DNA from 3 places in the Pseudoxanthomonas sp. F11 genome. Region 1 is predicted to be linked to each of the others. Evidence: predicted binding sites of a transcription regulator. Region 1 holds the regulator's gene; each other region holds the start of a gene.
What was found. The regulator HrcA, encoded in region 1, represses chaperone genes, less so after heat shock. The targets are predictions, from matches to a motif close to TTNGCACTCNNNNNNNNNGAGTGCNAA.
Positions count from the first base shown of each region.

Region 2: the regulator HrcA is predicted to act here: its motif matches at 4,434-4,460, upstream of V8246_RS07450 (co-chaperone GroES).
Region 3: the regulator HrcA is predicted to act here: its motif matches at 6,183-6,209, upstream of rpoH (RNA polymerase sigma factor RpoH).

Region 1 is NZ_JBANLZ010000005.1:103,378-113,013, reverse strand. It holds gene fur (ferric iron uptake transcriptional regulator) at 1-243, shown strand, start outside; gene recN (DNA repair protein RecN) at 351-2,018, opposite strand; gene hrcA (heat-inducible transcriptional repressor HrcA) at 2,106-3,155, shown strand; gene grpE (nucleotide exchange factor GrpE) at 3,197-3,718, shown strand; gene dnaK (molecular chaperone DnaK) at 3,829-5,748, shown strand; gene dnaJ (molecular chaperone DnaJ) at 5,843-6,961, shown strand; gene V8246_RS15175 (DUF3857 and transglutaminase domain-containing protein) at 7,078-8,958, shown strand; gene V8246_RS15170 (prephenate dehydrogenase) at 8,978-9,636, shown strand, end outside.
Region 2 is NZ_JBANLZ010000002.1:358,304-367,939, reverse strand. It holds gene V8246_RS07465 (3-deoxy-7-phosphoheptulonate synthase) at 1-581, opposite strand, end outside; gene V8246_RS07460 (aminotransferase class V-fold PLP-dependent enzyme) at 940-2,259, shown strand; gene groL (chaperonin GroEL) at 2,317-3,957, opposite strand; gene V8246_RS07450 (co-chaperone GroES) at 4,093-4,386, opposite strand; gene cutA (divalent-cation tolerance protein CutA) at 4,594-4,926, shown strand; gene V8246_RS07440 (protein-disulfide reductase DsbD) at 4,931-7,219, shown strand; gene V8246_RS07435 (TlpA disulfide reductase family protein) at 7,216-7,809, shown strand; gene aroQ (type II 3-dehydroquinate dehydratase) at 8,001-8,441, shown strand; gene accB (acetyl-CoA carboxylase biotin carboxyl carrier protein) at 8,497-8,970, shown strand; gene accC (acetyl-CoA carboxylase biotin carboxylase subunit) at 8,981-9,636, shown strand, end outside.
Region 3 is NZ_JBANLZ010000003.1:39,811-49,446, forward strand. It holds gene V8246_RS10700 (primosomal protein N') at 1-559, shown strand, start outside; gene V8246_RS10705 (MFS transporter) at 559-1,878, shown strand; gene V8246_RS10710 (NAD(P)/FAD-dependent oxidoreductase) at 1,948-3,225, shown strand; gene V8246_RS10715 (DUF1203 domain-containing protein) at 3,198-3,671, opposite strand; gene V8246_RS10720 (hypothetical protein) at 3,752-5,161, opposite strand; gene rpoH (RNA polymerase sigma factor RpoH) at 5,293-6,171, opposite strand; gene V8246_RS10730 (metal-dependent hydrolase) at 6,363-7,205, opposite strand; gene V8246_RS10735 (dipeptidase) at 7,309-8,538, opposite strand; rRNA gene rrf (5S ribosomal RNA) at 8,631-8,745, opposite strand; rRNA gene V8246_RS10745 (23S ribosomal RNA) at 8,872-9,636, opposite strand, start outside.

The DNA.
Region 1 (9,636 bases):
TACCGCGTGCTGACCCAGTTCGAAGCGGCCGGGCTGGTGCTCAAGCACAATTTCGAAGGCGGTCAGGCCGTCTACGAGCTGGACCGTGGCGGCCACCACGACCACATGGTGGACGTGGACACCGGCAAGATCATCGAGTTCGAGAGCAGCGAGATCGAGAAGCTGCAGCGCGAGATCGCCGCCAAGCACGGCTACGAGCTGGAAGAGCACTCGCTGGTGCTGTACGTGCGCAAGAAGCGCTGAGGACCGGCAGTTCGCCGTTCAAGGACGTGGGACCGACGTCAGTCGCGAAGCCTCACCGGTAAAGCCTCATCGCGACGTGCGTTGCTCCCACAGCCGGCAGCAGGGGGTCAGACCGCGTTGGCGAGCAGCCGCTTCGCGGCCGCGTGGGCTTCCTTGCTGACCTCCACGCCGCCCAGCATGCGGGCCAGTTCCTCTTCCCGCTGCTTCGCGCCGAGCTTCTCGACCGCGCTCTGGGTCATCCCATCGACCGGCGCCTTGCTGACCCGGTAGTGCGCGTGACCCTGCGCGGCGACCTGGGGCAGGTGTGTGACGCACAGTACCTGCCGCTGGGCGCCCAGGGCGCGCAGCTTCTGGCCGACGATCTCCGCCACGGCGCCACCGATGCCGGTGTCCACTTCGTCGAACACCATGGTGGGCACCGCGTCCAGCCCCAGCGCCGCCACCTCGATGGCCAGCGAAATGCGCGCCAGCTCGCCGCCGGAAGCGACCTTGCGCAGCGCACGCGGCGGCTGGCCCGCGTTGGCCGACACCAGGAACTCGACGCGTTCGGCCCCCGTCGGGTCGGGGCGCTCACCGTCCTGCGGCTCCAGCGCGATCTCGAAGCGCCCGCCGCCCATGCCCAGCTCGGCGATCAGGGCGGTGGTGGTTTCGCCTAGGGCGCGGGCGGCACGCTGGCGGGTGCGGCTGAGCGCGCCCGCCGCATCGCGCCATTGCTGGCGGGCGGCGCCGATCTCGTCGTTGAGCTTCAGCAGGCGTTCGCCGGCGCCACGCAGACCGTCCAGTTCGGCGGCCAATCGGTCGTGCTGCTCCTGCAGGCCCTCCAGCGGCACCCGGTGCTTGCGCGCCAGGTCGTGCACACGGGCGAGCTTGCGCTCCAGGGCGTCGAACTGCAGGGGCTCGCCGTCCAGGTCGTCACGGACCTGGCCCAGCAGGGACAGGGCTTCCTCGATCTGGATGGCGGCACCGTCGAGCAGGCCGTCGACATCGCGCAGACGCGGTTCGTGCTCGGCCTGGCGGGCAAGATCGGCCCGCACCTGCTGCAGCTGGCGGGTCAGGGAGGGAGCATCGTCCCCTGCAAGCTGCCCCAATGCGGCGTCGCAGGCCTGGATCAGGCCGGTGGCGTGGGCCTGGCGGCGGTGGCTGGCGACCAACTGTTCGAGCGCGACGGGCGAGAGGTCTTCGCGCTGCAACTCCGCCAGCTGGTGTTCCAGATAGTTGATGCGGTCGGAGACATCGCCCTGGCCCGACAGCTGCTCACGCTCCTGGAGCAGGGCCGACCACGCGCGGGCCGCGTCGCGCACCTGGGCGCGTTCGGCGTCGTTGCGGGCGAATGCATCCAGCAGGTCGAGCTGGCTGTTGCGCGCCAGCAGGGACTGGTGCTCGTGCTGGCCGTGGATCTCCACCAGCCGCCCGGCCAGGTCGGCCAGTTGCGACAGAGTGACGCTGCGCCCGTTGATCCAGGCGCGGGACCCGCCGTCGGCACGGATGACGCGGCGCAGCTGGCACTGGCCCTCGTCGTCCAGTTCGTTGTCGGCCAGCCAGGCCTGGGCGGGCGAGCCGGGGGCCGCAGCGAACTCGGCCGACAGTTCCGCGCGCTCGGCGCCATGGCGGACCACGCCGCTGTCGGCGCGCAGACCCGACAGGAAACCCAGGGCATCGACGAGCAGCGACTTGCCGGCGCCGGTTTCACCCGAGATGACGGTCATGCCCTCGCCGAACTCCAGTTCGGCGGCACGGACGACGGCGAAGTCCTTGATGGCGAGATGTCTGAGCATGCAGCGGATTGTAAGCGGAGCCGGCGCAAGTTCTGAGACGGACGGGCACAGCTTGCAAAGCCGCGGGGACGACGTTATCTAGCGGGCATGAATTCCCCGTCGCTCTCGCTTGACCCCCGTGCCCGCCAGTTGCTGCGCACGCTGATCTCGCGCTACATCCGCGACGGCGAACCGGTGGGCTCGCAGACCCTGGCCCGCCATGCCGGGCTGGAGGTCAGCCCGGCCACCATCCGCAATATCCTGTCGGAACTGGAGGAAGTGGGGCTGCTCAGTTCCCCGCATACGTCCGCCGGACGCATTCCCACGGCCCAGGGTTACCGGGTGTTCGTCGACAGTCTGGTGCAGGTGAAGTCGCTGGGCGAGGGCGAAGTGGCGCGCCTGCGCGCCGAGCTGCCCAGCGGGGCGGGAACCCAGGCCCTGCTGGGCAATGCGTCCGAGCTGCTGTCGGCGATGACCCATTTTGTGGGCGTGGTCAGCGTGCCGAAGCGCGAGCAGTTCGCCTTCCGCTACATCGATTTCGTGCCGCTCGACGGGCAGCGGGTGATGGCCATCCTGGTGTTCGCCGACAACGATGTGCAGAACCGGGTCATCGAGACCCGCCGTCCGTACGAGCGCGCCGAACTGGAGCGCATCGCCAACTACCTCAACGCCCAGTTCGCCGGCCGATCGCTGGCCGACATCCGCGCCAGCCTGCTGCGCGACCTGCGCCGGGCGCAGACCGAGATGGAAGGCCTGCTGGCCGAATCCATCGAACTGGCGGAACAGGCGCTGACGCCGCCCAACGACGATGTGGTGCTGGCCGGACAGACCCGGCTGATGGGCGTGCAGGAGCTTTCCGATCTGGAGCGGCTGCGCGAACTGTTCGAAGCCTTCGCCCGCAAGCGCGAGATCCTGCAATTGCTGGAACGCACGATCCGCGCGCCCGGCGTGCGCATCTTCATCGGTGAGGACACGGGCTTGGCGCCGCACGACGGGGTGTCGGTGGTGACCGCGCCCTACATGGCCGCGGGGCAGGTACTGGGTGTGCTGGGCGTCATCGGACCCACGCGGATGGCCTACGACCGGGTCATTCCGGTGGTGCAGGCGGCGGCCGATGTGCTGGGCGCGGCCTTGAATCCCGACGCGCCGGCCCCATAGGTTCCCGGTTGGGCGGCAGGACCCGCCGCCAGGGAACCGAAATGAACGAACAGCACGAACACGATGCCACTCCGGGCCAGACGCCCGAATCCCCCGACACCGACGCCGCCCTGCTGGCCGAGCTGGAGACCCTGCGCAACGAGCTGGACCAGCTGCGGGCGACCACGCTGCTGGAGCGCGCCGACCTGGAGAACCAGCGCAAGCGCGTGGCGCGCGACATCGAGCAGGCCCGCAAGTTCGCCAACGAGCGCCTGCTGGGCGACCTGCTGCCGGTGTTCGACAGCCTGGACGCCGGCCTGGCCGCCGCCGGCAGCGAGCCCAGCCCCCTGCGGGACGGACTTGAGCTGACCTTCAAGCAATTGTTGAAGGTGGCCAGCGACAACGGCCTGAGTCTGCTCGACCCGGCCGGCGAGGCCTTCAACCCCGAGCATCACCAGGCCATCAGCCAGGCCGATGCGCCCGATGCGGCGCCGGGCAGCGTGGTGCAGGTGTTCCAGAAGGGCTACGTGCTCAACGGCCGCCTGCTGCGTCCCGCCCTGGTGGTGGTGGCCAAGCACGACTGAACGACACGCGGGTGGCGCTTGAACGGCGCCATCGCATCCCTATATCGGGACCATCCACCCGGCCGATCGCCGGGTCCAACATCAGAATTTGCTAGGGAGCGAAATCCATCATGGGCAAGATCATCGGCATCGACCTGGGCACGACCAATTCGTGCGTGGCGATCATGGACGGCGGCAAGGCCCGCGTCATCGAGAACTCGGAAGGCGACCGCACCACCCCCTCCATCGTGGCCTATACGAAGGATGGTGAAGTGCTGGTCGGCGCCTCGGCCAAGCGCCAGGCCGTCACCAACCCCAAGAACACCTTCTACGCGGTGAAGCGCCTGATCGGCCGCAAGTTCACCGACGCCGAAGTGAAGAAGGACCTGGACCTGGTGCCCTACGGCATCATCGCGCACGACAATGGCGATGCCTGGGTGCAGACCAGCGACGGCAAGAAGATGGCGCCGCAGGAAATCTCCGCGCGCGTGCTGGAAAAGATGAAGAAGACGGCCGAAGCCTTCCTGGGCGAGACCGTCACCGAAGCCGTCATCACCGTGCCGGCCTATTTCAACGACAGCCAGCGCCAGGCCACCAAGGACGCCGGCAAGATCGCCGGCCTGGACGTCAAGCGCATCATCAACGAGCCGACCGCAGCCGCGCTGGCCTACGGGCTGGACAAGGGTGACGGCGGCGCCGACCGCAAGATCGTCGTCTACGACCTGGGTGGTGGCACGTTCGACGTATCCATCATCGAGATCGCCAACGTCGATGGCGAGAAGCAGTTCGAAGTGCTGGCCACCAACGGCGACACCTTCCTGGGCGGCGAGGACTTCGACAAGCGCGTCATCGATTACCTCGTCGAGGAATTCCAGAAGGACCAGGGCATCGACCTGCGCAAGGATCCGCTGGCCCTGCAGCGCCTGAAGGACGCGGCCGAACGCGCCAAGATCGAGCTGTCCAGCTCGCAGCAGACCGAAGTGAACCTGCCGTACGTCACGGCCGACGCCTCGGGCCCGAAGCACCTCAACATCAAGCTGACCCGCGCCAAGCTGGAAGCGCTGGTCGAAGACCTGGTGAAGAAGACCATCGAGCCGTGCCGCATCGCGCTGAACGACGCCGGCCTGCGCGCCAGCGACATCGGCGAAGTCATCCTCGTCGGCGGCCAGACCCGCATGCCGAAGGTGCAGCAGGCGGTGGCCGAGTTCTTCGGCAAGGAGCCGCGCAAGGACGTCAACCCCGATGAGGCCGTGGCGCTGGGCGCCGCGATCCAGGGCGGCGTGCTGGCCGGCGACGTCAAGGACGTGCTGCTGCTCGACGTGACCCCGCTGTCGCTGGGCATCGAGACCCTGGGCGGCGTGTTCACCAAGATCATCGAGAAGAACACCACCATCCCGACCAAGGCCTCGCAGACCTTCTCCACCGCCGAGGACAACCAGTCCGCGGTGACGGTGCACGTGCTGCAGGGCGAGCGCGAGCAGGCCCGCTTCAACAAGTCGCTGGCCAAGTTCGACCTGGCCGGCATCGAGCCGGCGCCGCGCGGCATGCCGCAGGTGGAGGTGTCCTTCGACATCGACGCCAACGGCATCCTGCACGTGTCGGCCAAGGACAAGAAGACCAACAAGGAACAGAAGGTCGAGATCAAGGCCGGTTCGGGCCTGTCCGAGGACGAGATCAACCGGATGGTCGCCGATGCCGAGGCGCACCGCGAGGAAGACAAGAAGTTCCAGGAACTGGTGCAGGCGCGCAACCACGCCGACGGCCTGATCCACGCCACCCGCAGCGCCATCACCGAGCACGGCAGCAAGGTGCCGGGCGACGTGATCGGCCGCGTCGAATCGGCCATCGCCGACCTGGAAACCGCGATGAAGGGCGACGAGAAGGCGCAGATCGAGGCCAAGGCCAAGGCGCTGGAGGAGGCCGGGCAGTCCCTGTATGCGGCGGCCGCGTCGAGCGACCAGCCCGGTGCGGGCCCGGCAGGTGGCGGTGCGGCCCCGGCCGATGACGTCGTCGACGCCGAGTTCACCGAAGTCAAGGACGACAAGAAGTAATCCCGGCCCACGGGATGCGGCGAACGGGAGACGTGGCCTGCCACGGCCTCCCGTTTTGCCATCCGGCGACCCTGCCAGACCAGCCTGACGACACATGAGCAAGCGCGATTACTACGAAGTCCTGGGCGTGGCCCGCGACGCCAGCGAAGAAGACCTGAAGAAGGCTTATCGGCGCTGCGCGATGAAGCACCATCCCGACCGCAATCCCGGCGATGCCGCCGCCGAGGCGGCGTTCAAGGAGTGCAAGGAAGCCTACGAGGTGCTGTCGGACGGGGCCAAGCGCCGCGCCTATGATGCGCACGGCCATGCCGCGTTCGAGCACGGCATGGGCGGTGGCGGTCCCGGCGGCCCGGACATGGGCGACATCTTCGGCGACATCTTCGGCAACATCTTCGGCGGCGGGGGCGCACGCGCGGCACGCCGTGGCGCCGATGTCGGCTACGTGATGGAACTGGACCTGGAAGAAGCCGTCGCCGGCATCGAAAAGCGCATCGAGATCCCCACGCTGGTCGCCTGCGACCCCTGCAAGGGCACGGGCTCGGCCGACGGCCGCGTCGAGACCTGCGGCACCTGCGGCGGTCGCGGCAACGTGCGCATGCAGCGCGGCATCTTCGCCATGCAGCAGGCGTGCCCGGCCTGTGGTGGCCGCGGCCAGACCATCCGGAATCCCTGCACCGAGTGCCATGGCGCCGGCCGCGTGGAGGAAGAGAAGGTGCTGTCGGTCAAGATCCCGGCCGGCGTGGACAACGGCGACCGCATCCGCCTGACCGGCGAAGGCGAGGCCGGACCACCCGGAACCCCGCCGGGCGACCTGTACGTGGAAGTGCGCGTGCGCGAGCACGACATCTTCCAGCGCGACGGCGACGACCTGCACTGCGAGGTGCCGATCCGCATCTCGCAGGCCGCGCTGGGCGACACCGTGCGCGTGCCGACACTGAAGGGCGAGGCGGAGATCCGCATCCCGGCCGAAACGCAGACCGGCAAGCTGTTCCGCCTGCGCGGCAAGGGCGTGAAGTCCGTGCGCAGCCGCAGCGAAGGCGACCTGTACTGCCGCGTGGTGGTGGAAACCCCGGTGAACCTGACCCCCGAACAGCGGGAGCTGCTGGAGAAGTTCGAGGCCACCTTCATCGGAGAGGAAGCGCGCAAGCATTCGCCGAAGTCGGCCACGTTCCTGGACGGCGTCAAGGGGTTCTGGGACCGCATGACCTCCTGACCCCCTGTGACATCCCGCCGCCCGCGGACGCGAGCGGCTTGTGGCATCCTGCGACGGCCCCGGCGACCCCGGGGCCGTTTTCATTCACGTCCACGAAGAAGGGAGTTCGCGTGCGCATGAACAAGGGGAAGCGGTGGGGATGGTGGGCGTTGCTGGTGATGGCGCCCGCTTGGGCGGCCGATGACCGGCCGCTGCAGGTGGAGCGCGAGTCCACGCGCTTCGTGCTCAATGCCGACGGCAGTTTCGTGCAGGAACAGGAAACCGCGATCAAGGTGCTGAAAGACAGCGCGCTGGAAGCGGCCAAGGATGCATCGGTCAGCTACAGCACCAGCATCCAGAAGGCCGAGGTGGTCGAAGCCTACACGTTGAAGCCCGACGGCCGCCGCGTCGATGTGCCCAAGGGCAACTACCAGGTCAGCAGCAGTTCGGGACGGGAGGGCGATTCACCCATCTACTCCGACCAGACGACGCTCACTGTCGTGTTCCCCGAGTTGGCCGTCGGCGACACCACGGTGTTTACCTATCGGGTGACGGCGACGCAGCCGATGTTCCCGGGCCATTTCTCGGTGATCCGAAATTACAGCCCGGCCGCGTACTACGGCGACGTGCAGGTGACCATCGATGCGCCCGAGGCGATGCAGGCCGCGTGGCGCAACTGGCAGATGACGCAGCCCGCCGTCGAAACCCGCGACGGGCGCCGGATCGTGCGCTGGCGCTGGAGCAACCGCCAGCCAGTCGACCGCGAAAGCCTGCGCGATACGGTCTTCACCGCCGATCGCTATCCGGGCTACGCGTTTTCCACCTTCGCCAGCTACGCCGACATCGCGGCGGCCTACGGGGGACCGGCCAACGCCAAGGCCACGCTGACGCCCCGGTTGCGCACGCTCGCCGCGGAGATCGCGGGCAAGAGCACGGACCCGCGCGAGACGGCGAAGAAGCTTTACGAATGGGTTTCCACCAAGATCACCTATGCCGGCAACTGCATCGGACTGGGCGCAGTGGTCCCGCGCGATCTGGACGTGGTGCTCGACAACCGCATGGGCGACTGCAAGGACCATGCGACCCTGCTGCAGGCGTTGCTGAAAGCCCGCGGCATCGACAGTACCCAGGCGCTCATCAACGCGGGCGGTACCTACACGCTGCCGGACATCCCGGTCGCATCGGTAGTCAACCACGTGATCAACTACATCCCCAGCCTGGATCTTTACGTGGACTCGACCGCGGCCACGGTGCCCTTCGGCAGTCTGCCGGACGGGGCGGCAGGCAAACCCGTGCTGCTGGTGGACGGTCATCGCGACGGCACCACCACGCCGGTGACGCAGGTCGGTTCGGAATGGCAGAAGCTGCGCACGACGCTTCGCATCCAGCCGGACGGTTCGATCAAGGGCGCGCAGCGGGTCGAACTGAGCGGACGCATGGCGGTGGCGGCACGCGCTCAGTTCCGCAACGTCGGCGCCAGCGATGCGGACAAGCTGGTGCGCAATTACTTCCGGGGAAGCGCACTGAGCGCAAGCGGCAAGGTGAAGTACGACGATCCCGTGCCGATGCTGGAGACCTTCAACATGGAGGCGGATTTCGAAGTCGAACGGATGCTCCCGACGAGCGGAGGTTTCCAGGTGCAACCCTGGTTTCTGAGCTTCACCCCGGTCGCCATGCTGGTGGCTTCCCAAATCGGTGATCCGGACCAGCCCGCGGGCGAGAGCAGCTGTGGTGCCTACCATTCGGACGAGGAGTACACCTTCGAGTTCCCCGCGTCGATGCGGATCGTCGCCATGCCGAAGGGCGTCAGCGTACGCGAAGGCACGCTCAGCTATGTCTCGACGTTCCGGCAGGACGGCGCGCGCCTGCACGTGCGCCGCACGCTGGACGACCGCACGCCCGGCCCGGTGTGTTCGCCGGAGTACAACGACGGCTTTGCCCGGGTCATGCGCAAGATCATGCCCGACCTGCGCGCACAGGTGGTCTACCTGACAGGGGAAGGCGTGGTGCAGCAATGAGTACCGGCTGGTGCAGCGCGTGACGCACAACCTATCTCCCCTGATCGGCATCGTCGGCAGCGCAGGCGCCTATGGTCGCTGGCTGCAGCACTTCTTCCAGGAACGGATGGGCCTGGAGGTCATCGGCCACGACCCCGCCGACCCCGCATCCACAGACGAAGCCGAGCTCGTGCAGCGGGCGGACGTCCTGGTTTTCTCGGCACCGATCCGCCACACCGGGGCGCTGATCGCCCGCTATGCGGCGCTTGCCGCCGGTAGTGAGGCCGGGCGTTTGTGGCTGGACGTCACCTCGATCAAGGCCGCGCCCGTGGCCGCGATGCTGGCATCGCGCGCCGAGGTGGTGGGGCTGCATCCGATGACCGCTCCGCCCAAGACGCCGACCTTGAAGGGCAGGGTGATGGTGGTCTGCGAAGCGCGCGTGGACACATGGCGGCCTTGGGTGGCGTCGCTGCTTGTCGCGCTGGAGGCCGAGTGCGTGCAGGCCACGCCCGAGCAGCACGACCGGGTGATGGCGCTCGTGCAGGCGATGGTCCATGCCACCCACCTGGCACAAGCGGGCGTGCTGCGCGGCGAAGCCGCGCGTGCCGGCCATCTGGCCGCCCTGATGCCTTTCCGTTCCGCATCGTTCGAGATGGATGCGGCCATCATCGCGCGCATCCTGTCGCTCAATCCGGCGAT
Region 2 (9,636 bases), on a different contig from region 1:
TTCACGTTGCCATCGGTGCCGTTCTTGAAGCCCACCGGGCAGGACAGGCCGCTGGCCATCTCGCGGTGCACCTGACTCTCGGTGGTGCGCGCGCCGATCGCGCCCCATGCCACCAGGTCGCTGATGTACTGCGGCGAGATGGTGTCCAGGTACTCGCAGCCGGCCGGCAGGCCCAGCGCGTTGATGTCGCGCAACAGGCCGCGCGCCAGGCGCAGGCCGCGGTTGATGTCGAAGCTGCCGTCCAGCGCGGGATCGTTGATCAGGCCCTTCCAGCCCACCGTCGTGCGCGGCTTCTCGAAGTAGACGCGCATGACGATCTCGAGCTCGCCGGCCAGCGCATCGCGCAGCGGCTTCAGGCGTGCGGCGTACTCCATCGCCGAAGCGGGATCGTGGATCGAGCATGGACCGATCACCACCACCAGGCGGTCGTCGTGCCCGTGCAGGATGTCGTGCAGCGCATTGCGCGCTTCGGACACCGTCTGCGAAATCGCGTCGTCGCAGGGCAGTTCGCCGATGATCGCGGCGGGCGTGACCAGCTCATCGAGCTTCCTGATGCGCAGGTCGTCGGTATGCGGGGGCATGGGGGTTTCTCCGGAGTCAATAAAAAAACCGCCAGGTTCGCTGGCGGCTTCAAGGGGATTCTTCTGGTGTCTACCTAGAATGAACGCAGCCTCGCCACCGCCGTGGGATCGCGGTAATACCAAAACCAGAAGCGGGCGCGGGTCGGGTTCATCGGGGCGTAGTGATATCACGCCTTTCCCGGACGCGCGAATGTTTCATCTGCAACGTGCAACAGCGGATCCAGGATCCAGCATGCACATCCATGCAACGTCGCTTGCGCGCAGCAGCGCAAGCAACCGCCCGACGGTGGCCGTGGGTAGTGCATCCTCCCGTTGGCGAGGTTGTCGCATCCCGCGACGCCACCGGTACCGGTGCACCATGGCCCTGTCCCGCCGACACCTGCTCGCCGCGCCGGCCACCCTCGCCGCCACGGCCCTGCTGCCCGGCCCGCTGCTCGCCGCCGTGGCCGCGCAGACCTCCACCCTGCCCGACCTGTCCGACTGGGAGGCGGTACGCGCGCAGTTCGCACTTGATCCGGCCTACCTGCACTTCGCCTCGTTCTTCATCGCCAGCCACCCGACGCCGGTGCGCGAAGCGCTCGAGGGCTATCGACGCGCGATGGATGCGAACCCGTTCCTGGTGGTCGAACGGGCGATGTTCGAGGACGACGCGCACAACCTGCCGTTACAGGTCTGCACCGAGGCGGCGGACTACCTGGGTGGAGAGGCAGTGGAGGTCTCCCTGACGCGGAGCACGACCGAAGGTCTCGCGCTGGTCTACCACGGCCTGCCGCTGAAGGCCGGCGATGAGGTGCTGACTACGGTCCACGACCACTATTCGCACCACGAATCCATCCGCCTGGCGACCACGCGCGCTAACGCATCGATGCGGAAGATCGCGCTGTTCGCATCCTCCGCCACGGCCAGCGTCGATGAGATCGTCGGCAACCTGAAGGCGGCGATACGGCCCGCCACGCGCGTGGTCGGTATCACCTGGGTGCATTCCAGCACCGGCATCCGCCTGCCGATCCGCGAGATCGCGGCGATGCTGCGCGGCCTGCCTTCACCGCCACTGCTCGTGGTCGATGGCGTGCATGGCCTGGGCGCCACGGACGAGACGGTTGCCACGATGGGCGCGGACTATTTCTGCGCCGGCACACACAAGTGGATGTTCGCGCCGCGCGGCACCGGCCTGGTATGGGCGAATGCGGCGAACTGGGCGCGCCTGCAGCCGCTGGTGCCCAACTTCACCGAACTGGAAAGCTACAAGGCCTGGGCAGAAGATCGTCCGCCTTCGGGTCCCGCCAATGCGGCGCGGATGACGCCCGGCGGCTTCCATGCCTTTGAGCACCAGTGGGCGATGGCGGCAGCTTTCCGCATGCATCGGCAGATGCAGCGCCCGCGCGTGGCGGCGCGCATCACTGCGATGAACGATCAACTGAAGCAGGGCCTGGCCCGTCTGCCGAAGGTGAAGATGCATACGCCGCGCGCCGCCGCGTTGTCCGCAGGATTGGTGGCGTTCGAGATCGACGGCGTATCGCCCACCGACATCGTGAAGCAGCTGCTCGCACGCCGCATCGTCGCCAGCACCAGTCCGTATGCCGTCAGCTACGCGCGGCTGGCGCCCAGCCTGGTGAACACGCCCGCTGAGGTCGATGAGGCCTTGCGCGCGGTGCGTGAGATCGCGGGGAACGGATAACGAAAAGCCCCGCATCGCTGCGGGGCCCTTCTTGGAACGGTGACGCGGGAAGCGGACTTAGAAGTCCATGCCGCCCATGCCGCCCATGCCACCGCCGGCCGGCATCGCCGGCTCGTCCTTCTTCGGGGCCTCGGCCACCATCGCTTCGGTGGTGATCATCAGGCCCGCGATCGAGGCGGCGTTCTGCAGCGCGGAGCGCGTGACCTTGGTCGGGTCCAGGATGCCGAACTCGATCATGTCGCCGAACTCGCCGTTGGCGGCGTTGTAGCCGAAGTTGCCCGAACCTTCCTTGACGCGGTTGACGATCACCGACGGCTCTTCGCCGGCATTGGTGACGATCTCGCGCAGCGGGGCTTCCATCGCGCGCAGGGCGATCTGGATGCCGTGGTTCTGGTCTTCGTTGGCGCCCTTCAGGGTGCCGATGCTCTGCAGCGCGCGGATCAGGGCGACGCCGCCGCCCGGGACCACGCCTTCCTCGACGGCCGCACGCGTGGCGTGCAGGGCGTCTTCGACGCGGGCCTTCTTTTCCTTCATTTCGATTTCGGTCGAGGCACCGACCTTGATCACGGCCACGCCGCCGGCCAGCTTGGCCACGCGTTCCTGCAGCTTCTCGCGGTCGTAGTCGGAGGAGGTCTCCTCGATCTGCGCCTTGATCTGCTTGATGCGCGACTGGATGCGCTCGGCATCGCCGGCGCCGTCGATGATGGTGGTGTTCTCCTTCGAGACCACGACCTTCTTCGCACGACCCAGGTCGTTGATGGTGGCCTTCTCCAGCTGCAGGCCGACTTCCTCGGAGATCACCGTGCCGTTGGTCAGCGTGGCGATGTCTTCCAGGATGGCCTTGCGGCGGTCACCGAAGCCCGGCGCCTTGACGGCGGCGACCTTGACGATGCCGCGGATGGTGTTGACCACCAGGGTGGCCAGGGCTTCGCCTTCCACTTCCTCGGCCACGATCAGCAGCGGCTTGCCGGCCTTGGCGACGCCTTCCAGCACCGGCAGCAGTTCGCGGACGTTGGAGACCTTCTTGTCGTGGATCAGGATGAAGGGGTCGTCGAATTCGACCTGCTGCGACTGCTGGTTGTTGATGAAGTAAGGCGACAGGTAGCCGCGGTCGAACTGCATGCCCTCGACCACGTCCAGCTCGTTCTCCAGGCCCGAGCCTTCCTCGACGGTGATCACGCCTTCCTTGCCGACCTTCTTCATGGCCTCGGCGATGATGTCGCCGATGTTGCTGTCGGAGTTGGCCGAGATGGTGCCGACCTGGGCGATCGCCTTGTCGTCGGCGGTCGGCTTGGAGAGCTTCTTCAGCTCTTCGACGGCAGCCTTCACGGCCTGGTCGATACCGCGCTTGAGGTCCATCGGGTTCATGCCGGCGGCGACGGCCTTGGAGCCTTCGCGGATGAACGCCTGCGCCAGCACGGTGGCGGTGGTGGTGCCGTCACCGGCGTTGTCGGAAGTCTTGGAAGCGACTTCCTTCACCATCTGCGCGCCCATGTTCTCGAACTTGTCGGCCAGTTCGATTTCCTTGGCGACGGACACGCCGTCCTTGGTGATGGTCGGGGCGCCGAAGCTCTTCTCGAGCACGACATTGCGGCCCTTCGGGCCGAGGGTGGCCTTGACGGCATTGGCGAGGATGTTCACGCCGCGCACCATGCGCGTACGGGCGTCTTCACCGAAACGGATATCTTTTGCAGCCATTGTCTGAAACTCCGGGAATGGGGAATTGAGAATCGGGAATCGTCGAAAGCGAGCGCGTCGTCTGGGGATCGGAGGCGGGGACCAGGGAGAACCGCTTCAACGATTCCCCATTCCCGCCTCCCGATTCCCGCGCACTCAGCCGAGGATCGCGAGGACGTCGTCTTCCTTGATGATCTTGTACTCGACGCCGTCCTGCTTGTAGGCCGAACCGGAGTACTGACCGTAGATCACCTTGTCGCCCACCTTCACCTTCGGGGCGCGCACGCCACCGGTGGCGTCGATGAACTTGCCCTCGCCGACGGCGATGACTTCACCCTTGGTGGGCTTTTCCTTGGCGGCGTCGGGGATGATGATGCCGCCGAGCGAGGTTTCTTCGGCTTCGATCGGCTTGACCACCAGGCGGTCGTACAGCGGCTTGATGTTGCTCATGTCAATCCTCTTAAGTGATTGATTGGACTAGGAAAGGGGCGGCGATGTTAGCAGTCTCCACCGGAGACTGCCAACGACGCGGACGCAAAAACCCGGCAACGCCGGATGCCGTCCGATGTTGGGCGGGGCGCGACCGCTTTCAAGCCCCTCCGGGAAAATTTTTTTGCCCGGGGGCGGCTCCGGCGGGTCTGCGATAATCGGCGGCCCATGCCCGTCTTCCTCATCCTGTCCACCTGCCCGGACGCCGACACCGCCCAGCGGCTGGCGCGGATCCTGGTGGAGGAGCGCCTGGCGGCCTGCGTCAGCCTGTTGCCCGCCGGGGTGTCGACCTACCGCTGGCAGGGCCGGGTGGAACAGGCGACCGAGGTCCAGCTGCTGGCCAAGACCCCGGCCGACCGGCGCGACGCCCTGATGGCCCGGCTGGCCGAACTGCATCCGTATGAACTGCCGGAGATCCTGGCGGTCGAAACCGCCGCCGGCCTGCCCGCCTATCTGGACTGGGTGACCGCGGAAACCCGCACCGACGCCTCACCCGAGTGACCCGATGACGCCGATCCGCACCCTGCCCGCCTTCCTGCTGCTGTTCCTGGCCTCGCTGCTGGCACCCGCCGCCTCGGCCGCGATCACCCAGGACGACCTGCTGCCGGTGGACGAAGCTTTCGTGCTGACGGCCAGCGCACCGACGCGCGACCGCATCGAGGTGCGTTGGAAGATCACCGACGGCTACTACCTGTACCGGCACCGCACCGGCGTGGAGGCCGACGCGGGCTTCGCCGCGCAGCCGCTGCAACTGCCCAAGGGCAAGGCGTACCGCGACGAGTTCTTCGGCGATGTGGAAACCTATCGCGGCGAACTGGTCGCCCCCCTGCCCGGCCGACCCGCATCGGGCACCGACAGCGTCAGCCTGAAGATCAAGTACCAGGGCTGCGCGGATGCCGGCATCTGCTATCCGCCGCAGACGCGCACGCTGAAGGTGGCGCTGCCGCCCGCGGCAGGCGACGCCTTCGTCCCGCTGCGCGGCGGCGCGCTTGCCGGCAACCTGCTGGGCCAGACGCCGCAGGCCGGCATGGACGCATTGCCGTTGCCAGAGGACCAGGCATTCGCCTTCGAGGCCATCGCCTTCGACGGTAACCAGTTGCTGCTGCGCTTCACCCCCGCGCGCGGCTATTACGTCTACCGCGACCGCACCTCGATGGCGTTGGAGGGCGCGCAGGGCGTCTCGCTGCAGGCGCCGCGCTGGCCGAAAGGCAAGGCGCACCGCGATGAGCATTTCGGCGACGTCGTCGTCTACTTCGACCAGGCCGAAGTGCCGGTGCCGCTGAAGCGCGACCGGGCCGACGCGGTGACCGCGACGCTGCGGGTGACGTTCCAGGGCTGCCAGACCGACGGCATCTGCTATCCGCCGATGACGCGGCGGGTGAAGCTGGCGATTCCGTCCGGGACGGTCACGCCCGCCAGCATGCCTGACACGCCCGCGCCCGCCACCGTGGCGCCGCTGCCGACCGCGACGACTCCGGTCGACGACGCCGCGCCGGATACGACCACGTCGGCAGCCTCCCTCGCGCCCGATGTCGAACGCACGCGCCCGCCCGAAGAGGTGCTGGCCCGCAACCCGCGCGGCACCTCCTCGCTGCTCGTCGCGCTGGCACTTGCGTTGATCGGAGGCCTGATCCTCAACCTGATGCCCTGCGTGTTGCCGATCCTGTCGCTGAAGGCGCTGTCGCTGGCCGAAAGCGGGCGCGAGGGCGGCGATGCGCGTCGGCGCGCGCTCTGGTACACGGCCGGCGTGCTGGTCAGTTTCGTCGCCGTCGGCGCGTTGGCCATCGCACTGCGGGCGGCGGGCCAGGCGCTGGGCTGGGGTTTCCAGCTGCAGCAGCCGTGGGTGGTCGGGCTGCTCGCGTACGTGATGTTCGCGGTGGGCTTGAGCCTGTCGGGCGTGTTCGCGATCGGGCATCGACTGGCGGGAACCGGTCATGGGCTGGCATCGCGTCGCGGCCCGGTCGGCGACTTCTTCACCGGCGTGCTGGCGGTGGTCGTGGCCAGCCCGTGCACGGCGCCCTTCATGGGCGTGGCGCTGGCGTATGCGTTCACCGCGCCCACGCCGCTGGCGCTGCTGGTGTTTGCGGTACTCGGCCTGGGGCTCGCCCTGCCGTTCCTGCTGATCGGTTTCGTGCCGGCGCTGGCGAGCCGCCTGCCGCGTCCCGGTGCATGGATGGCCACGCTGAAGCAGGCGCTGGCCTTCCCCATGTACCTGACGGCGGTCTGGCTGCTGTGGGTGCTGGGCAAGCAGCGCGGCATCGACGCCGTGGGGTTGGCGCTGGTGGGCCTGGTGCTGCTGGCGCTGGGGCTTTGGTGGTTCCAGCGCGCGCGCTTCGTCGCTGCGCCGTGGCAGCGCGCGCTGGCGCTGGCACTGGCGGTCGCCGCGCTGGTGCCGCTGGCGATGCTGCATCGACTGCCGAAGGAGATCGCGGCGGCCCCGACGTCCGAAGGCCACGTGGCCTATTCGGCCGAACGGCTGGCGGCGTTGCGTGCGGAGGGTCGCATCGTGTTCGTCGACATGACCGCCGACTGGTGCGTCACCTGCAAGGCCAACGAAAAGGCCGTACTCGATACGCCGGCCTTCCGCGAACTGCTGGCGTCCCATGACGCGGTGATGATGACCGGCGACTGGACCAACGTGGACCCTGCGATCACCGCCTTCCTCGAGGCGCACGGTGCGGTCGGCGTGCCGCTGTACGTGATGTACCCGCGCGGCGGTGGCGCCGGGGAAGTACTGCCGACCGTCCTCACGCAGGACGGCATGCGTCGGGCCTTCGAGCGCGCCGCGCGATGAAGGCGACGACCTCGCGCGTGCTGCTGGTGGCGGTGGCCGCCGGCGGCCTGGGCCTGCTGGCCAGCCTGTGGCTCAACGGCAATCCCTTCTGGCGCACGCGAGTCGGCGAGCGCGCCCTGCACGCGGCCACGAACGCCAGCGCGCCCGCGCCCCCGCCCGGCGTCACGCCCGCCGGCATCGGCGACCCCATGCCGGCCATCGCGCTTCCCGGATTGGACGGCGCCATCGTCGACCTGCGCACGCGCTACGCCGGCAGGCGGCTGCTGATCAACGTGTGGGCGAGCTGGTGCGGACCGTGCATCGAGGAGATGCCCGAGCTGGACCGTTTCGCGGCGACCCAGGGCCGCGAGGGCGTGCAGGTGATCGGTCTTGCGCTGGATACGCCGGACGGCGTACGTGATTTCATCGCCAGGGTGCCGGTGCGCTATCCGATCCTGCTGGATGCACCCGGCCCCGCCGATGCGAGCGTCTGGCTGGGCAATGCCAAGGGCGTATTGCCCTACACCGTGCTGGTGGATGCCGATGGACGTATCGCGCGGCAGAAGATCGGCCCCTTCAAGCCCGGCGAGATCAGCGGCTGGGTGGAGTAGCCATCTCCGTCCAACCGCGCGCACGCGCCGATCCCCCTCTCCCTGATCGACGGATCCGCGCCACCACGGCAGATCCCGATGGCCACCACAGGCCACAAAATCAAACAATCGCTTAAAACGAAGCAAACTTCGGCGAACTGGACAGCATCGCCGGGTTCAAGCAGACTGCCGCCCTTCCGCTGGAGACGCCAATGGCGAAGCTGCTGGTCCTGCATGGCCCCAACCTCAATCTGCTCGGCACCCGCGAGCCGGAGGTCTATGGCCAGGCGACGCTGGCGGACATCGACCGGTCCCTGGCGGCACAGGCCCAGGCCGCCGGCCACCAGCTGGACAGCTTCCAGTCCAATGCCGAGCACGCCCTGGTCGACCGCATCCAGGCCGCCCGCACCGACGGCACGGCCTTCATCCTGATCAACCCGGCCGCCTTCACCCACACCTCGGTCGCCATCCGCGACGCACTGGCCGGCGTGGCGTTGCCCTTCATCGAAATCCACCTGTCCAACCCGCACAGCCGGGAGCCGTTCCGCCACACCAGCTATTTCAGCGACAAGGCGGTCGGCGTGGTGTGCGGCTTCGGCGCCGACAGCTACCGCTACGCACTGGACGCCGCCCTGCAACGGCTGCCCGCTTGACCCCTCCCTTTTGTCTTGTTCCGCATGCGGAACACCGTTCAACCACGAGGCTCCCATGGATCTCCGCAAAATCAAGAAACTGATCGACCTGCTGGAAGAGTCGAACCTGGCCGAAATCGAGATCAAGGAGGGCGAAGAGTCCGTGCGCCTGGCGCGCACGCCGAAGGGTGGCTATGCGGCGCCCGCGGCACCGGTCGCGTATGCCGAGCCGCGCCCGGCCGCGCCAATGCCGATGAGCTCGCCCACCGAAGCCTCCACCGGCGGCAGCGCCAAACCCGGCAACGCCCTGCCCGACGGCCACGTGGTGCGCGCGCCGATGGTCGGCACGTTCTACGCCTCGCCGGCACCGGACAAGCCGGCCTTCGTCAGCGTCGGCCAAGCGGTGAAGGCCGGCGAGACGCTGGCCATCATCGAGGCGATGAAGATGTTCAACCCCATCGAAGCCGACGTGTCCGGCACGGTGCTGTCGATCCTGGCCGAGAGCGGCCAGCCGATCGAGTTCGATCAGCCTCTGTTCGTGATCGGCTGAGGTCCGCACCATGCTGGACAAGGTCGTTATCGCCAACCGGGGTGAGATCGCGCTGCGCATCCTGCGCGCCTGCCACACCCTCGGCATCCGCACGGTCGCGGTGCACTCCACCGTCGACCGCAACCTCAAGCACGTGGCCATGGCCGACGAGTCGGTCTGCATCGGCCCGGCTGCGTCCAAGGACAGCTACCTCAACATCCCGGCGATCATCGCCGCGGCCGAGGTCACCGACGCCCAGGCCATCCATCCCGGCTACGGCTTCCTGTCGGAGAACGCCGACTTCGCCGAGCGCGTGGAACAGTCCGGCTTCATCTTCATCGGCCCCAAGGCCGACACCATCCGCATGATGGGCGACAAGGTGGAGGCGATCCGCGCCATGCAGGCCGCCGGCGTGCCGTGCGTGCCCGGCAGCGGTGGTCCGCTGGGCGACGATATCGTCGCCAATACCAAGATCGCGCGCGAGATCGGCTACCCGGTGATCATCAAGGCCGCAGGCGGTGGCGGTGGCCGCGGCATGCGCGTGGTGCATGTCGAAGGCGCGCTGAAGGCGGCCATCGAGACCACCAAGTCCGAGGCCAAGGCGGCATTCGGCAACGGCGAGGTCTACATGGAGAAGTTCCTGGAGAATCCGCGCCACGTGGAGATCCAGGTGCTGGCCGACGGCCA
Region 3 (9,636 bases), on a different contig from region 1:
CCACGACCTGCCGCACCTCACCCGTGTGGCCGTGGTCGGCGTGGACGAGGGGCTGTTCTCCACCGATTTCCGCGCGGGCGAAAAGCTGGCGCAGCAGCTCATCCAGGTGGCAGGCCGCGCCGGCCGCGCGGGCAAGCGCGGCGATGTCTGGCTGCAGACGCATCACCCCGATCACCCGCTGCTGAACACGTTGATCAACGGCGGCTACCACGCCTTCGCCGAGGCCGAACTGGAACAGCGCCAGATGGCCGGCTTCCCGCCCTTCGCGCACCTGGCGCTGCTGCGCGCCGAAGCCCGGCACATCGACGCCGCGCAGCAGTTCCTGCAGGCGGCGAAGCGCGCGTTGCGCGCACACGATGCCTCGCTGGAGATGCACGGCCCGCTGCCTGCGCCGATGCCGCGCCGCGCAGGCCTGCATCGCGTACAGCTGCTGCTGTCCTCGCCCGAGCGGCGCGCCCTGCACCGCGCGCTCGACATCGCGCTGCCGGACATCCACGCGCTACCGGAAGCCCGCCGAACGCGCTGGTCGCTCGATGTCGACCCCATGGACCTGTACTGATGACGCCCACGTCCCGCGCCGACCTGACGCCCGCCCAACGCCTGCGCAGTATCTTCAGCGGCTCGGTCGGCAACCTGGTGGAGTGGTACGACTGGTACGTCTACGCGGCGTTCTCGCTGTACTTCGCCGAAGTGTTCTTCCCCGGCGGCGACCGCACCAGCCAGTTGCTGAAGACCGCTGCGATCTTCGCGGTGGGCTTTTTGATGCGCCCGCTCGGCGGCTGGCTGCTGGGCCGCTATGCCGATCGCCATGGCCGCAGGCGCGCGCTGATGCTGTCGGTGGTGATGATGTGCGGCGGTTCGCTGATCATCGCCTGCACGCCGGGCTACGCGAGCATCGGCGTGGCCGCACCGATCCTGCTGGTGCTGGCGCGGCTGCTGCAGGGCCTGTCGGTCGGCGGCGAATACGGTACGTCGGCGACCTATCTCAGCGAGATGGCTTCGCGCGCGCATCGCGGCTTCTGGTCCAGCTTCCAGTACGTCACGCTGGTGATGGGGCACCTGATTGCGTTGGCCGTGCTGATCGCGCTGCAGCGTGTGTTCCTCACCGACGAGCAACTGCGCGAGTGGGGCTGGCGCATCCCGTTCGCGATCGGTGCGGTGGCGGCGCTGGTGGCGTTGTGGCTGCGCCGGAACATGGTGGAAACCGAGTCCTTCTCCCGCCGCGAGGCCGCCGGCACGCCGGACCAGCAGGAGGCGCAGGGCACATTGCGCGCGCTGATGCAGCACCCACGCGCGGTGCTCGCCGTGGTCGGGCTGACGATGGGCGGCACGCTGGCCTTCTACACGTACACCACCTACGTGCACAAGTTCCTCGTCAACAGCGCCGGCATGGCCAGCGAGACGGCCAGCCTGATCAACGCCTCCACCCTGTTCTTCTTCATGTTGCTGCAACCGGTGGTCGGCGCGCTGTCCGACCGGATCGGCCGTCGGCGCATCCTCATCGCGTTCGGCGTCATGGGCACGCTGTGCACATGGCCGATCCTGTCGGCGCTGCAGACGGTGTCCAGCCCGGCGCAGGCGTTCTGGCTGGTCATGGCGGCACTGGTGATCCTCAGCGGCTACACCGCGATCAACGCGGTGGTGAAGGCGGAAATGTTCCCGGTGGAGATCCGCGCCCTGGGCGTGGGCCTGCCGTATGCACTGACCGTCGCGCTCTTCGGCGGAACGGCGGACATGGTCGCCTTGTGGTTCAAGAAGATCGGCATGGAGGCCGGCTTCTACGGATACGTCACCGCCTGCATCGCGTGTTCGCTGCTGGTCTACTTGTGGATGCCGGACACGCGCGAAACGTCGCTGATCGACCGCGATCCGCATTGAGCGTGCGCAAGGGGTACATGCGACAATCCGTCGCAAGGCGCCACGCAGCCCGTGGCCGCGAGAAACGGCATGCAGGCAGCACACCATTTCGTCATCGTCGGCGGCGGATTCGCCGGCCTCTGGGCCACGCGCGCGCTGGCCTCCGCACCGGTACGCATCACCCTGATCGACCGGCACAACCATCACCTGTTCCAGCCGCTGTTGTACCAGGTGGCCACCGCCGGATTGTCGGCACCCGACATCGCCGCGCCGCTACGCCACATCCTGCGCAAGCAGGCCAATGTGGAAGTGCGGCTGGCGGAGGTCGCTGCGATCGCGCCGCAGAAGAAGCATGTCGTATTGGCCGACGGCACGACGATCGCCTACGACGCGTTGCTGCTGGCCACGGGCGCGACGCATGCCTATTTCGGCCACGACGAGTGGGCGCGGCATGCGCCCGGCCTGAAGACGCTGGACGACGCCCTGCAGCTGCGCCGCCACCTGCTGCTCGCCTTCGAGCGCGCGGAAGCCGAAACCGATCCCGGGAGACGTGCCGCGTGGCTCAGCTTCGCCATCGTCGGCGGCGGACCGACCGGCGTGGAACTGGCCGGCACGCTGGCCGAGATCGCGCGGCATACGCTGAAGAACGAATTCCGCCGCATCGATCCCTCGCAGGCGCGTGTACGGCTCGTGGAGGCGGGGCCGCGCGTGCTTGCGTCCTTTCCCGACACGCTGTCGGAGAAGGCGCGCAGGCAGTTGGAAAGGCTGGGCGTCGAGGTCGTCACCGGCACACCGGTCAGCGACATCACCGACGAGGGTTACCGGCTGGGCGACCTGTTCGTGCCGGCGAAGACGGTGGTGTGGGCGGCCGGCGTGGCGGCATCACCGCTGGCGCGCTCGCTCGACGTGCCACTGGATCGCGCAGGCCGCGTGCCGGTGCAGCCCGATCTCAGTGTCGCGGGGCATCCGGACATCTTTGTCGCGGGAGATCTCGCCGCCGTGACCTCGGACGGGCGCCCCGTACCCGGCGTGGCGCCGGCGGCGAAACAGATGGGCCGGCACGTGGCGCAGGTACTGCGCGCCCGACTGGATGGGCGGGCATCGCCCGGCGACTTCCGCTACCAGGACTATGGCAACCTGGCCACCATCGGCCGCATGGCGGCCGTGGTGGATTTCGGCCGGTTGAAGTTCTCCGGCCTGCTGGCCTGGTGGTTCTGGCTGACGGCGCACGTGTTCTTCCTGATCGGCTTCCGCAACCGCCTGGTGGTGCTGCTGAACTGGTGCTGGGCGTACTGGAGCTACCAGCGCGGTGCGCGGATCATCCTGGGCAAGGACGAGGATCAGGCCGGATCGACGCGACAGGCATAGCAGCCGGGTCGCGCGTTGTGGACGTGCAGGTAGGCGACGTCCGGCACGGCGAGCAGGCGTCGCAGGTGGGAGAGTGCGTCGCTTCCTTCCACCACATCGGCATCGCGCATCAGGCCGTTTGCATCGTACGCGCGCAGCGACAGCAGGCGTCGCGGAAAGCTGGGCGGCAGCGTGTCGCGGAACACCGCCGCAGGCTGCTGCATGGCGGCCTCGCGCACATAGATCGGACCGCTGGCACGATAGGGACCTGAAACGTCGTGGTGCAGGAACGGAAGCAGCAACAGCGTCTCGCCCTGCCGCGCGTCTTCCAGGGTGCCCCGGCACGGGAATCCCCGGTCGGCGTCGGCGACGACGCGGCGTATGTTGCGCGCCGCCAGCGCGCCGTCGTCGAGTGCGAACAACGGCTGGAAGGTGTCGGGCGACAGCCCGTGGATCACGAACGACATGGCATCAGGCTCCGGAACAGAGGACGCCATGCTCGCGCCGCCGTCAGAGCGGCGCTATCCGGATCTTGTTCGGCCCGTTTCTAGTCCAACGGATAACGCGTGCCATCGGCCATGACCAGCTCGCCCTCGCCGATGCGCTCGCTGTCGGCGTCGACGGTGATGAACTCGGCTTCCAGACGTCCCTGACCCTTGCTGCCTGTCAGGTCGAAGATGTATCGCTCGCCGTCTGCCGCCCAGGACGCGTCGCGATCGAAGACCGCCTCGCGAATGTCGCCGATATGGCGCCGCACCACCGGGTGCGCCTGCATCGCCGCGTTGGCCTGCAGCACGAAGATGCCGTCCTGGCGCGCGAAGGTCTCGGGAACGTCCCCTCCGACCTGCTCTCCCGGGAACGGAGGCTCGCCCTCGAATGCCAGTTCGCGCCCATCGGCCAGCGTCAGCACGCCCTTGCCCAGGCGTTCGGTATCCGCATCGACGGTGATGAACTCCGCCACGATATGCCCGCGCCCCTTGTCGCCGACCAGTGCGAACGCGAACTCGTTGACGCCCTCCGCTTCGCCGGTCGCGGCCATGTCGAACTCGAAGGTCTGCAGCGCACCGATGTGCTGCTGCACCAGCGGATAACGCTGCACGGCCACGCGGGCCTGGCGGGTGAAGATGTTGTCCTGCATGTCGCCGAACAGATCGTCGACGCCCGCGCCCTCGTCGGCTGCCTCGCCCTCGCCGGGCGGTTCGCCCTCGAATGCCAGCCGCCGGCCATCGGCCAGCGTCAGCACGCCCTTGCCCAGGCGCTCGGTACCCGCATCGACGGTGATGAAATCGGCCTGCAGGCGCCCGCGTCCCTTGTCGCCTGCCACGTCGAACACGAAGGTGTTCATGCCGGGCGCGGCGCCGGTGGCGTCGGTATCGATCTCGAACGTCGTGATCTGCCCGATGTGCTGGCGGATCAGGGGGTAACGCTGCGCGGCTTCCTGTGCCTGCCGGGTAAAGAGGCCGGCGCCCGCTTCGACATCCTCATCATGCTCATGGTCATGCGCGTGGCCGTCCTCCGCAGCCAGCGCATCGGCGTCGCCCTCGATGGCGTGCCGGGTGCCGTCGGCCATGACCAGCATGCCCGGACCCAGCGCCTCCTGAGTAGCGCTGACCGTGATGAAACGCGCGGTGACGCGCCCCTTGCCACGACTTCCCTCCACATCGAACACCAGTACGTCCGGACCGGGTTCGTCCATGCTGGCCGCTTCGTCCAGCGTCACCTTGCGGATCGCGCCCAACTGCGCGGCCACGACGGGATCGACCTGCATCGCCGCACGCGCCTGCGCGTCGTATTCCTCACGATCGATGCCGAAGCGGATGCCACGTTCGGTACTGTCTGATTTCTCGTTTCCGCCCTCGGCCGCATTCGTCGCCGCGATCGCCGGCAATGCCGCCAGGCCCAATGCCGCCACCGCCGCCCACGCGAGCTTCGCCCACCGCCTGCCGCCCCACCCCATGCCGTGCTCCTTTGCCGGTCTGCCGCCCGATGCGGATCGCGGCGTAGTGGACCACACTTCCACCGGATGATGAACACGCCTATGGAAAAGGCCCCTTGCGGGGCCTTCTCGAAAACATCGTGCGACGCGGATCAGGCGGCGAACAGGGCCTTCATCTTCTTCAGCGCATTGGCCTCGACCTGGCGCACGCGCTCGGCGGAGATGCCGTACTCGTCGGCGAGTTCCTGCAGCGTGACCTTGCTATCGCCATCCAGCCAGCGACGCTTGATGATGTCGCGCGATCGGTCGTCCAGGTTGGCCAGGCCTTCGCGCAGCAGTTCCAGCTGGTTGTCTTCGCTGTCTGCGCGTTCGTAGGCCTGCGAAGGATCCTCGTCGTGCGCGACCAGGTAGCTGGCCGGCGACGGCGGTGCGTGGTCCTCGTCTTCGTCCGCGGGGGCATCGAACCCGATATCGCGACCGGAAAGGCGCGCTTCCATCTCCAGCACTTCCCGCTCGGACACATTGAGGTCCTTGGCGATCGCGCTGACTTCCTCGGCATTCATCCAGCCCAAGCGCGTCTTGGACTTGCGCAGGTTGAAGAACAGCTTGCGCTGGGCCTTCGTGGTGGCGACCTTGACGATGCGCCAGTTCTTCAGGATGAACTCGTGCATCTCGGCACGGATCCAGTGCACCGCGAAACTCACCAGGCGCACGCCCATGTCGGGGTCGAAACGCTTCACCGCCTTCATCAGGCCGATGTTGCCTTCCTGGATCAGGTCGCCCAGCGGCAGGCCGTAGCCGTTGTAGCCGCGGGCCACGTGCACCACGAAACGCAGGTGCGAGTGCACCAGCTCGCGTGCCGCATCGAGGTCCTCCTCTTCGCGGTAGCGCTGCGCGAGGGCGCGCTCGTCCTCGACCGTCAGCACCGGGATCTGGTGCACGGCGCTGATATAGGCATCGAGCGAACCCAGGGCACTGGGGATCGGCAGGTTGTTGGCGACCAGGGCGGTAGTGGAGGTGTTCTGGCTCATGGGCAAGGATGTTAGCAGTCGGGGGGTTCGACTGCTAACCTCATGGGAAGTTCCCCATTGTCCCAGCGCTGCAACGATGGCGCCTCATCCCGCCCGACCCTGAGCCCCTTATTAATCAATGGCTTGGCGATGGGCAGGCCGTGTACTGCGCGGCACACGGGTGATCGCGCCGGCTCGCGTGGAGCTGGCGTTCAGGTTCGGGTGCCCATCGCGACGACCACGGGGGGCTGCCGACGGGCTTGGCGCGTCAGTACGCCCGCCGCCAGCGCGTCGGCGCCTGGCAGGCGAGAAGGATGAAAGCCGGGTCGCAGGTAGTCCAACAGATGCTGCAGCGTGCGGCGTGCCATGCCATGGCCCGTGCCCAGATGCCAGGCTGCCTGCCGCCAGGTGGCCTTGCGCCAGAGCCGCCGATCCTGAGCCAGCAGGGCCGCCGCCAGACCGGTCATCAGCAGATAGAACAGGATGCTCGTCGTGAGCGCGCCGAGCAGACGCACCGGATAGCGGGGTGAAACCGCCTGCAGCAGATCGAAGGCGACCGCGCGATGTTCGATCTCCTCCGCGAAGTGCCATTCCATCAGGTCGCGCATGCGCGGATCTGCGGAAGCGAGAATCGACTGGGACAGGAACTCGTATCCCAGGAAGGCATTGATGTGCTCGACGCAGCTGACCAGCGAAGCCCGCAACCAGAGGGGCGCGAAACGGTCCATCACCCGAAAGACCCAGCGGTCGACCATGCGCTCGAACCCGCGGTATGCGTAGCCCTGCGCATCCAGGTTGTCCCAGTAGCGCTTGTGCGCCACGCCGTGTTGCGCCTCCTGACGGATGAAATCCTGGCAACGACCACGCAGTGTCTCGTCGCGCACATGCGGCAGGCATGCGTTGAGGGTCCGGATGTAAAACGCCTCGTTGGCAGGCACCAGGATGGTGTAAGCATTCAGCAGCGACGATACGAATTCGTTCCCCGGCAGCCAGTGCCGGGGAATGTCGATAGGCAACCCGGCGTCGAAGCGGCGTGGCGTGATGCGTTCGTCCATGTCGATGCGTCCCTGCGCGTTCCAAGCGTTCTTCAATGGTCTGCGTCCTCGCCCATCGCGCGGACTGCCACGCTTTGGCTTTGCCTCACGATCCGAGTTACGGCTACGGTGCGGAAGCGTCGCTCGCGTCCTGGACCTGCCTCAGGACGCGCAACAGGTTGCCACCCCAGATCTTCCTCACATCGCCTTCCGAATAGCCCGCCGCCAGCAGGGCCTCCGTGATCCTGGGCAGGGCGGCGACGTCCTCCATGCCCACCACGCCGCCACCGCCATCCCAGTCGGCACCGATACCGACGTGGTCGACGCCCGCGACGCGGATGATGTGCAGCAGGTGCGACATGTAGTCATCGAAGGTCGCCCGCTTGACGGGATACCGCGCTTCGATCGCGCGGCGCTCACTCAGATAGGCCGCCACGCGGCTCGCCGGCAGTCGCTCCTCCGGACCGAACTTCTCCGACAGGGCTTCGAGCGCCGCCTCTCTCTCCGGTACCTTGGGGATGTCGACCAGGTAGCCGCCATAGGCATTGACGTGGATGACGCCTCCTTTCGCAGCAAGCTGACGGATGCGCGCATCGTCGATGTTGCGAGGGTGGTCGTACACCGCGTCCGCACTGGTGTGGGAAAGCACGATGGGCGCGCGCGACAGTTCCAGCAGCTGGTCGAACACCGCATCGCTCGCATGCGAGGCGTCCAGCAGGATGCCGAGCCGGTTCGCCTGCTCCACGAGCGCGCGCCCGGCAGGGCTCAGTCCGTTCCACTCCGCTCCCGCCGGATCCGTCGATGAATCCCCGAACTCGTTGTTGCGCACATGGGTGATCCCCAGCATCCGCAAACCAAGGCGGTGGTAGACCTCCAGCAGGCTTGAGTCGCTCGCCAGCGGCGCCGCGTTCTCCATGCTGATGAAGCTCACGCGCCTGCCGGCCGATGCGATCCGCTCGGCATCGGCCGCCGTGAGCGCAAGCTCCATGTCTGAGGCGTGCGCGGCGAGCATCTCGCGAATGCTGACCAGCCGTTCCAACCCGTGATCCCGGGCCGCGCGCTTGCCCGCCTCATCGCGCGCGCCCTGCGCCGTGTAGATGACCCAGAACCCGCCATCCAGCCCTCCTGCCTTCATGCGCGGGAGATCCACTTGCGACAGCTCGCCTTCGTGGCGATGGTCGTCGGCAATGCTCCATCCCGGCCGTCGCAGGTTCGCCGGCGTATCCAGATGGGTATCGAGCACCAACGCACCCTCATGCATGCGCGCCGCTTCCGCACTGGTGTCCTTCGCTGCGATGTCAGCGCTTGCCAATACCGCCAGCGTGGTGGCCAAGGCCAACAAAGTCCGCTTCATGCTTCGCCCCTGTGAGATGAACCCCGATTGTTGGCGAAAGCCGGGCAATAAAAAACCCCCGTCCTTGTGGGACGGGGGTTTCGGGATAAAGCCCCTGGCGATGACCTACTCTTGCATGGCTTAAGCCACACTACCATCGGCGCGGCTGCGTTTCACTTCCGTGTTCGGGATGGGAACGGGTGGGACCACAGCGCTAATTTCACCAGGGAGAGGGTTGGAGCGTCGCCATCCAGGGAACGGATTAAGGCGCCAATCTCTCATAGGGTCTTGTGACGTAGCGGGCATTGGATTTTCTCTGACGATATCGTCGAGTCCAAGGCCACTTGAGGTTATATGGTCAAGCCGCACGGATCATTAGTATCAGTTAGCTCAATGGGTTGCCCCACTTACACACCTGACCTATCAACCACCTAGTCTTGATGGTTCCTTTAGGGGGCTTGTGCCCCGGGAGATCTCATCTTGAGGCGCGCTTCCCGCTTAGATGCTTTCAGCGGTTATCGCTTCCGAACATAGCTACCCGGCAATGCCACTGGCGTGACAACCGGAACACCAGAGGTTCGTCCACTCCGGTCCTCTCGTACTAGGAGCAGCCCCTCTCAAATCTCCAACGCCCATGGCAGATAGGGACCGAACTGTCTCACGACGTTCTGAACCCAGCTCGCGTACCACTTTAAATGGCGAACAGCCATACCCTTGGGACCGACTACAGCCCCAGGATGTGATGAGCCGACATCGAGGTGCCAAACACCGCCGTCGATATGAACTCTTGGGCGGTATCAGCCTGTTATCCCCGGAGTACCTTTTATCCGTTGAGCGATGGCCCTTCCATACAGAACCACCGGATCACTAAGTCCTACTTTCGTACCTGCTTGATCCGTCGATCTCGCAGTCAAGCACGCTTATGCCTTTGCACACAGTGCGCGATGTCCGACCGCGCTGAGCGTACCTTCGAGCTCCTCCGTTACTCTTTGGGAGGAGACCGCCCCAGTCAAACTACCCACCATACATGGTCCCCGATCCGGATTACGGACCTAGGTTAGAACGTCAAGCACATCAGGGTGGTATTTCAAGGTTGGCTCCGCCGAAGCTAGCGCCTCG